One region of the Virgibacillus sp. Bac332 genome, then DNA from elsewhere that is predicted to be linked to it. Evidence: predicted binding sites of a transcription regulator. Region 1 holds the regulator's gene; each other region holds the start of a gene.
What was found. Region 1 encodes LexA, which represses DNA repair genes until DNA is damaged. Its sites were predicted from a motif close to CGAACATATGTTCG; they were not measured.
Positions count from the first base shown of each region.

Region 2: a site for LexA is predicted at 1,643-1,656, ahead of D9782_RS12070 (YhjD family protein). Genes of this name have one in related genera too.
Region 3: a site for LexA is predicted at 1,606-1,619, ahead of D9782_RS13505 (DNA polymerase IV). Genes of this name have one in related genera too.

Region 1 is NZ_CP033046.1:3,263,165-3,266,450, forward strand. Features, by position in the region: gene tkt (transketolase) at 1-234, opposite strand, end outside; gene D9782_RS15600 (DUF896 domain-containing protein) at 341-577, opposite strand; gene D9782_RS15605 (YneB family resolvase-like protein) at 695-1,333, opposite strand; gene lexA (transcriptional repressor LexA) at 1,616-2,239, shown strand; gene D9782_RS15615 (polysaccharide deacetylase family protein) at 2,402-2,593, shown strand; gene D9782_RS15620 (hypothetical protein) at 2,776-2,961, shown strand; gene D9782_RS15625 (hypothetical protein) at 3,057-3,286, shown strand, end outside.
Region 2 is NZ_CP033046.1:2,552,445-2,555,730, forward strand. Features, by position in the region: gene D9782_RS12060 (fatty acid--CoA ligase family protein) at 1-138, shown strand, start outside; gene D9782_RS22920 (hypothetical protein) at 530-673, shown strand; gene D9782_RS12065 (competence protein ComK) at 773-1,300, shown strand; gene D9782_RS12070 (YhjD family protein) at 1,239-1,622, opposite strand; gene D9782_RS12075 (TVP38/TMEM64 family protein) at 1,832-2,488, shown strand; gene lepB (signal peptidase I) at 2,545-3,096, shown strand; gene addB (helicase-exonuclease AddAB subunit AddB) at 3,175-3,286, shown strand, end outside.
Region 3 is NZ_CP033046.1:2,844,626-2,847,911, forward strand. Features, by position in the region: gene D9782_RS13500 (aldo/keto reductase) at 1-268, shown strand, start outside; gene D9782_RS13505 (DNA polymerase IV) at 334-1,584, opposite strand; gene D9782_RS23600 (hypothetical protein) at 1,767-1,958, shown strand; gene D9782_RS23605 (DoxX-like family protein) at 2,187-2,669, shown strand; gene D9782_RS13515 (DUF4166 domain-containing protein) at 2,683-3,286, shown strand, end outside; gene D9782_RS13520 (YndJ family protein) at 3,284-3,286, shown strand, end outside.

The sequences.
Region 1 (3,286 bases):
TAAATGTAGTAAACTATAAAGCAGCATTGACCCATGCCCTGCCGATAGTACAAAGCGATCACGATTAAACCATGTTGAATGTTTAGGATTATGATTCATAAAGTCAGTCCATAATGTATATGCCATCGGTGCAGCTCCCATTGGTAATCCTGGATGTCCAGAATTTGCATGTTCAATGGCATCAATGGATAACGTACGAATGGTATTAATTGATTGTTGTTCCATATTCGACATAAGATTACTCCTTCCACTATTCCAAGCTTTTGTATACTCTTTTTATTCTATAACGAAACATAGTTTGCCACAAGCAAAACAATGTGTGTGTCAAGTACCATGACACTTACTCTTTATCTTTTTCTTGATTTTGCATGTCCTTTACCTTTTGTGGTGTTACATCATTGCCATTTGGGTCAACAACTGTCATCGATTTAAATTGATTTTTAAATGAGCTTCGAACGTTTTGCAAGTACTCTTGACGTAACTTTTCTTGCTCCTTCTTTTCAACTGCAGATAGACCTTCTTCTTTTGCTTTTTTTGCTAATACATTTATACGTTCTATTTTATCTTTAGATAGCATCTAATAACCTCCAGTTTCATATAGAAAGTTTTGAAATTGTAGTTGTACGAAAATAGAAAAGGCAAGAACATAATTAGTGTTCTTGCCTTTTTATCTTACCTCTACCATATCATATATTCAAGTATTTTGAAATTCCTGATACCTTCTATGGACCGTAGCCTTCGAAACGGAATAACCTAATCCATTTAATGTAGTGGCAATCTCTTCGAATGTCAGATTGTTTTCCCGCAGACGTACCACTTCTTCAATAGGAAAAGTCTTTCGCTCACGACCAGGTGCCTTATCTTGATTGGATAAATTGTTACTAGGATTATAGCCGTTTTTAATAGCTCTTTGAATACCTCTTTTTATTTTAGCATTATGTATTTTTCGCTGATATTCTTCCACAATGCCAACAATTTGAAGAACCATGGAATCTGCTTCAGATAGTTCTAACTTACCATCATGGTAAGAAGTATAGATGGGTATGTTTAATTTATGTAGTTGATGGAACAGCGCTATTTTTGTATTACCTCTACCTAGACGAGTTTCGTCCTGAATGAGTAAACAGTCTGCCTCTCCATCAGAAAACAGATCAAGCAACTGAAAAATGCCATCTCTATCAATCTTATAGCCACTCTCTTGTTCTTGGATGCAACAACTAACCGTTAAATGATTGTTTGTTGCTAATTCCATTAATTCATGCTTTTGTCTTGCAAGTGACGTTTCCTGTGTTTCCTTATCTGTACTAACTCTGCAATAAATAATTGCCCTCAACATACTATCTCCCTATGAAAATAATTAACTAGTGATAATAGAATAATATAAGAATCCGAGCGTTAGTGCAAAAGCAATGAGGTAGAATGCGTCTGTTTTTGTTATTTTTTGGAACATTGAAACAGGCCTCCTTATCAGTATAGGAACTTTTGTTCGCTTGTTGTTTTAAGTATTACACGAACATACGATCTTGTCAAGGTGTTTTTCGAACGAACGTTTGCATTTCCAACAACCCGATGGTAAACTAGTTATAATTAATCCTATGTGCGAGGTGATCAATACATGACTAAACTATCGAAAAGGCAGCAAATGATACTTGACTACATTAAAGATGAAGTAACAAAAAAAGGATACCCACCTTCTGTACGTGAAATTGCCGAAGCCGTTGGACTAGCATCTAGTTCAACTGTTCATGGTCATCTTTCCAGGCTAGAAAGTAAGGGTTTTATTCGCAGAGATCCTACTAAGCCTAGAGCTATAGAGGTATTAGATCTTTCTCAAGATAATAATATACCTAGAAATGAAGCGCGCTATGCACCAGTCATTGGAAAAGTTACTGCCGGTCTTCCAATAACAGCAGTAGAGAATATTGAGGAATTTATTCCATTGCCATCCAATAGTGCGAGTCCAGATGATAACTTATTTGTACTTGTCATTGAAGGTGAAAGTATGATAGAAGCCGGTATTTTGGATGGAGACATGGTAATAGTAAAGCAACAGAACACTGCTATCAACAGTGATATCGTTGTAGCGATGACAGATGAAAATGAGGCAACGGTTAAACGTTTCTTTAAAGAAAAGGATCATATTCGTTTACAGCCTGAAAATTCAACAATGGAACCACTTATTTACGATAACGTAACGATTCTAGGTAAGGTTATCGGTCTATATAGAAACATCCATTAAAAACTGCCAATTGGCAGTTTTTTTATAGTCTAGGAAATAAAATTTGTCTATGTGGATAAAGATGGGCGTGAGCCATGTCTAGCTCCTGCACCCAGAAACGAGGTGATTTCACGAATCGCCCTAAGACCGGAGAAGACCAGGGGCTAAAAAATTGCCAATCATGTGAAGTCAAATGTGACACCTGGGGATATTATTTTACTGGATGACTCTGGTGGAAATCGTAGTCAAACAGTTGAATCATTAGAGGACATATTGGCTTATTTTCAAAGATTGAATTACCAAATGGTAACGGTCTTTGAATTACTCCTCTATGGTAGTACTAATCAGTTTAATCCATTGCTCTTTTATCCATAAAATCAAGACTATTATACATAGCCTTCTGAGTAGAAGGCATATTTTTTCCTTCATAAACATGATTGTTACCGCATTTAATTGGCTATCAGACAAAATAAAACGTTTATCATAAGACACAAGCCATCTCAAATATATGAACATTGAATATATTAGCATTATATCAATGAAAAGAAGGAAATAATATGTGGAAAAATAGTAGATGTGGTGGAAGAAATGATGATGTAGCAGGTGTGACAGACGCAAACGGCGATGACTTCGGTGGTGACGTTATTATAAATGATAATGACAACGATCTAAAATCGAGGAATCGAAATGTACCTTTGCAAAAATCTCTAATAGTGGGAATCCTATGTAGATGTCAGCTCTGATGCTGATTCAAGGAGAAAGAAGAAGAAAAAGAAAAAATATAGTGGGATATATTCTTATGTATCCCACTTATCCTTTAAAAGGTGAGTGATTTTTAATGGAGAGACCTAATCTATTTTCGTTAAAACCATATGACGACGGTTTTCCAGATCAACACATTACAAATAAATCCGCTGTTAAACATAGCGGTAATTCAGATGTCGATGTAAATGTGCATGTCGACACCAAACCGATCGCCTATGCTATGCTATGTACACTATTAGCTTCTAAGCAAATATCCAATGAAGAATTTGAAGAGGCGGTTAGTAGACTAGATAAATTAACAAA
Region 2 (3,286 bases), 710 kb from region 1:
GACGAGTTATTGGAATACTGTGCTACCTATCTAGTAAAATATAAAATTCCTTCCACTGTTGAATTTCTTGAGGAATTACCTAAAAATACGACAGGAAAGATATTACGAAAAAATTTAAGATCGCATACACGAAATTGAGAAGAAAAAATGGCTGGGACAAGAGAATGAAGAAACAATTAAAAACGAAAACGAACGATGATTATTTTTGATTAATTATCGTTCGTTTTTTGATCAGAATCATTCATTTAGCACCTGAAATAAGCGAGACTCCGGCGGTAACAGCACGCGTCCGAAGATCCACGTATTAACGTGTTTTTCTTTACCAAAGTTAGCTGAGGCCGTGCCCGCGGAAAACGAATATAGTTTCACGGTGCGGCGATGATACTCCTATTGATAATATGATTATTCGTATTTTGAGTAAAGAAGTTGTGTTTTGTCCCAGCCTCTTTTTTGTTGTGGGATAAGACTGAACAAATAATGTATGGTTGTGTATAAATTGAGAGAGAATAGAGATAAGAGGTGATAAGGGATGAACTTATACGAAGATGAAGAGAAGGAGCTTGCTACTTTTACATGGTTAAATCCTGAGTTTGATGTATCTCAGAAACAGGAGCAAACCACTCCATCGCATTATGAATTAAAACATGAGGGTGATGCAGAAAACAATCGTTGAATTTTGTGAAGATATTGTTTTTATCTTCCATTTTCTCTATAATTTTGATAAATTAATATATAAGCCACTTTCTTTTCTTCGGAAAGGATGAGCATTTTAATGTTGAATTTGTATACATCTACACCAGAAATCACCCCACTGACTGTTGCTCTTGTTGCCCAACGTGATTCCAAAGATAACCCCATTACTATGGTATTAGAAGAAGAAGCTGAATATCCAGTCAGCTTTTCTCCTAGCAAAATTGTCGATCATGCTTGTAAGTTTTTTGGTGCAAGTTTAAAAGGTCGACAAGAGGGTACCAAAGATATCTGTGGAATTACACATAAAGCACCAATCACAATTGATCCAATTAGTGGCATGTATTTCTTCCCGACTACATCCCCTTCAAGCTCCAAATGTTCATGGATTGCACACTCCCATATTGATCAAGTTCTTAAAGCAGCTAATTATGGTACAGAAATCCTGTTTAAGAATGGCAAGCGTGTATTTCTTGATATCTCCTATGGTTCTGCGCTAAATCAGGTTCAACGAACTGCGCAGTTTCGCTATCTTTTAGATAATCGTATTAGGTTTTTGCAGAAGCATATTGATCGGACTGCCCCTTTTCCATTAATTCCTCAAGAATAGTTAGGACTTTTTTTCGAATAGCAGGGTTAAAATAATTCCGTTTTTCCTCACGACCTCGGCAGAGGAATAAATACGAAGAAAATGAATCATTTTTTTCTAATGTAACGACCTTTATTTGTTTATGAAGCATAGTACTTCGTAACACTCTGCGTTCATTGACTGCTTCTGCCTCCATTCTTTTCAAAAGTCCCATATAATGCTCTGTGATTTTAAACGCTCCTTTTTGGAAATGTTGCATGTCTTGTTGTATAACGACCATGGCCATCGATAGGAACAGAAAGCGAGAAGCAATCGTTAATTCTTCTTCGTTTAGATAGCGCATGACAATCTCCCTCCTTGACAAGAACGTTTGTTCTTGTTCATAGTATATGCAAAAATTAATAAACTAATCAATGGTAACTATTAGAAATGAAAAGAAAGTGGCAAATTAAGGATATGACTATGCATAATTAGATGTTTACATTAAAATAAAAATAGATAGACTTAAAAATAGGATAAAGTGACATTTACATATTGAGGAGATTTTACTACATGTATTTATTAGACATCCAACTTTCGGATTGGAAAACAATGATTGAAAATGACAATTTCGATGAATATATTATGCACTTGCTTCATAATTACGAGAATTTAGGGCCACTACCAGGGATATTGTTGCCATTCATTGAAGCGTTTCTCCCTTTTCTTCCATTGGTTGTATTTGTATTTGCCAATGCAGCGGCATATGGGTTGCTTGAAGGCTTTTTATTATCATGGGCAGGGTCAGCACTGGGCGCTGTCTTAGTATTTTTAGTCATTCGCAAGCTTGGTAATAAACGAATTTTTAAAACGATTCGAGGGAATAAACAAGTAAAGAAAGTGACAACCTGGTTGGAGCGACATGGATTTGGACCACTTTTCTTATTAATGTGTTTTCCTTTTTCACCATCCTCTGTCATCAATGTTGTTTCAGGCTTGTCGAAAATTAGTAAGCAACAGTTTATTCTTGCTGTAATTATGGGGAAATCGGTGATGATCTTTTCCATTGCTTATGTAGGCTCAAGTATTATGGAATTTGCTAAAAATCCGGTGAAGACTATAATTGTTGGAGGTTGCATCGTCCTTTTTTGGATTATTGGTAAGTATATCGAGAAGCGTTTGCAGAAAAAGGCGCTTGAAAATGATGAAATAGGCTCTGAAAAGGGTTAAGACACTGTCCTCCAGGGTATGATGTAAAGAGAACATACTCTGGAGGAAGGTTTGGCATGAAAAAAATAAAATATCGAAAAGTGATTCCACTTGTATTGCTTGGGATCATAGTTGCGATGGTATTCCGTTCTGTGATTTTTGCTAGTTATGTTGTAGACGGAGAATCCATGCAGCCAACATTAAACGATGGTAACTTATTAATGGTTAATAAAGTCGTCTACGATCTAACGGATGTGGATCGTTTTGATGTCATCGTGTTTCACGCTAATAAACAGGAGGACTATGTAAAACGTGTAATAGGTGTTCCTGGGGATGAAATAAAATATAAGGACGATAACTTATATATAAATGGAAAATATGTAGAAGAACGATTTTTAAGTGAGTTCGTTCAGGCAAGTAATGGAAAACCATACACCGAAAACTTTACCTTAGAAGAAATTACGGGTAAAACAGAGGTTCCAGAAGGAAAACTATTTGTAATGGGCGATAATCGTGATAATAGTCTGGACAGCAGATCGTTTGGGTTTATTTCACAAACACAGCTTGTAGGGAAAGTAGATGTGAAATATTGGCCGCTTTCTCAAGCGAGTTTAAGCCTTGGCAAATAGTTATGTAGTAGCTCTCATCTTTGGTAAAATAAAAGGATGAGAGCTTTTTAAATTGGAGAAGGAAATGGGGGAAACATTATGGGACTCCGTTTTATTACTGGACGAGCAGGAACGGGGAAAAGCGGCCGTTCATTGGATGAGATGAAAGCCAAATTAATTCAGGAACCACAAGGCCCACCTATATTCTATA
Region 3 (3,286 bases), 420 kb from region 1:
TTTCACTGATTTGCGAGCACAGAACCCTAATTTTCAAGGTGAGAAATTCGAAGAAAATCTTGCGAAAGTAAAACAGGTTAACATGATAGCTGAAGCATATGGCGAAGAGGTAGTGCATATTGTACTGGCCTGGTATTTGACACAGCCTTCGGTTAATGTTCTTATTCCTGGAGCTAAGCGTCCTGATCAAGTACTTAGCAATAAAAGAGCTGCTGAGATTTCTCTTTCGCAAGCAGATGTACAAAAAATTAGTGATATATTTGCATAGCTGTTAGTTTCCGAGCACTTTTTGCTATAAGCAAATGGTGCTCTTTTTAAAAAGGGGAGTTTGTTTTAAGCGTAATGACCACCAATTTTTTGGCTTCTTTCTAGGGTAATTCCAGCGTCTGTGTAACTGATGGCACGGAGAATAGAAGTAGAACCATATTTGGCACGGATAGCGTCCATCGTATAACCAATATCATTTTTCTTTGCCCTGTTTTCAAACAAATTGAGCTGTGTTTCTTGTTTTTTATATAAATTATCTAATGTAACATAGGCACGACGAACGCTGCTTACTCCATCATAAAACTGTAAAAACAAATCCATACAAACATGGTAAACATCCATCGTCACATTTGTCGGGATTTGGATAGAGCGAGAACGGGAAAAACCACCTCCTGTAGCTTTAGAATAGCCGATTGCTAGATGAATCGTTTTACCAGCCATGTTAGCAGTGCGAGCTCTACGACATACTTCTTCACAAAGGTCAAGTAGACAAACTTCTGTTTCTTGCATAGAGTAATCACGTAGTAAGGAAATACCATGACCAAATCCCTTTTGTTCCGTTTTAACAAAATCACCGAGGACTGGGCTTAAATCGATTCCCCAAGCATGCCAATAAAGCTGTTCTCCCATCACCCCAAAACGTTTTTTTAAGTGATTTAAATCATAGCGTGCAAGCTGTCCCAGTGTGACAATCCCCATCTTGTTTAAATTATTCTTCATTCTACTGCCAATTCCCCATATTGCTTCTATCGGAAATGACCATAACTTTGCTTCGACATCCTCATATTTGCATTCCGCAATTCCTTGCTTTTTGGCATGAAGATCCATAACAACTTTTGCAAGGAATTTATTATCACCGATACCAATAGAGCTCGTAATTCCAAAGCATTCAAGGATGTCGTGCTTCATCCGTTTTGCCACTTCCCAACGACTGCCAAACAATTTTGTTAATCCATTAACGGTAACCCAGACTTCATCAACAGAGTATGGATGAATAGCTTCCTTAGGCACATACTGATTAATTAATTTGGTTATTTCAGCAGACACATATAAGTAATCAGCCATATGTGCACGGACAATATATAAATCTGGATCATCCGGTAGCTCAAAAAAGCGGCTGACATTGCTAATTCCATATTTTTTCTTTAAAGCTGGCGATGCTGCCAGTACAATACTTCCTGATCGGTTCGGATCCCCTACAACTGCAAGCAGGACCTTCATTGGATCTTTTCCTAATTTAATTGCTTCGACACTTGCATAAAAGGAGCGCATATCAATGCAAAGTACATCGTTGCGTGGATAAGAAGCATAGTTCATATTAATCCACCTCCGAAAAAAAGAACGTTTGTTCTTATTGTATGCTGATAGCCCTATTTTATTCAATGGAAATATATGCACATATAGGTACTTATTATCAAACGAATCGTATGCTTGCCGGATAATTGTGATTATTCCCTAAAAATATATGTTATATTGGAAGAATAAGAGGAGGTGATACTATGAAGAACAAACCAATTTATGTAGAAATACCCATTCAATCGGATACAGAAACAATATGGAAATTCACACAAACACCGGACTTACATGAAAAGTGGGATTTACGTTTTTCATCTATCTCGTATTTACCAAAGGATGAAGTGAAGCAGCAACAAAAATTCTCGTATAAATCGAGAATTGGCTTTGGTTTATAAATAAAAGGCTGGGGGAGAAGTTCCGGAAGCTCCAATACAAAGGATGGATCTAAGGTATCCTCCCTGCAGTTTGGTTCAGATCAGACAGTATCCATTATTAAGGAAGGTGGAGGGTATTGGAAATACATACCACAACAAGATTCTACACTGTTTCTTACAAAATATAACTATAAAACAAGGTTTGGGTACTTAGGTAAACTGTTTGATTTTTTCATTTTTCGTCCATTGATGGGATGGGCCACAGCAATCAGTTTTGCTGTGTTAAAAAGGTGGATAGAAGAAGGAGAGATGCCAACAACACAGTATTTACGTTTCTTTAGTAGTTGGTTATTCACCTTGTTATTTAGCTTTATTTGGCTCTATCATGGATTAGCTGCTAAGTTGATACACCAACATCCTGTTGAATTATCAATGGTACAAACGGCACTTTCAATCAATGTAAAACAAGCATCTGTGCTAATTATGATCACTGGAGCGATAGAAGTTATGTTTGGGTTGATGTGGCTATTCTACGAAAATAGAAGATGGTTATACATAATACAAATTGCAATTTTTCCGTTATTAGGAATCATAGCCAGTTTAACAACTCCAGATCAGCTCTTTCATCCATTTAATCCCGTAACGTTTAATTTGGCTTTGCTAGTGGTTTCTATCGTAGGGTTACACACTACTAAGAATATTCCTACAGCAAGAAGCTGTAAGCGTAAGTAAGAAGGAGTTGCAAATGTCTATTTATAAAAAGGTATTAGAAAACCAATTTTATGATCTTCACCCTATGTTACAAAGACGATATGAATTTAAAAGAAATAGTATCTTTAAAGCAACGGGAGTGATGAAATGTGTAAGAGGGGGACCAATGTGGTTATTTCCTATCTTTTGGCTAGGTAAAAAGTATAAATTATTCTTTCCTGAATCTGGAAAGAATATTCCATTTGAAATTGTAAATTCGCAAATAATAGCAAGCGATGGAACCGAACAGGTTCACTGGGAAAGAGTATTTTATTTTAATCATAAAAAGCGCTTTTTTAATGCACGTATGTATCTAAATTCCGAACAAAACCTTATCCAAGATTATCTAGGTGAACCTGCTAAGTTTTATTCCGATTTAGCACTGTCAATAACGAAAGAAGGAGGATTGCGAATTGATTCTAAAAAACAGAGACTCGTATTACCATTTATAGAAATTCCATTACCCAAAATATTTCAGGGATTGGCTACTGTAACGGAAACATATATGGAAACGAAAGCGGTGTACTATATACAGGTTCAGGTTAAAAATCCTATAATTGGAACGGTTTTCTCATATGAAGGGGAGTTTAAAAGCAATG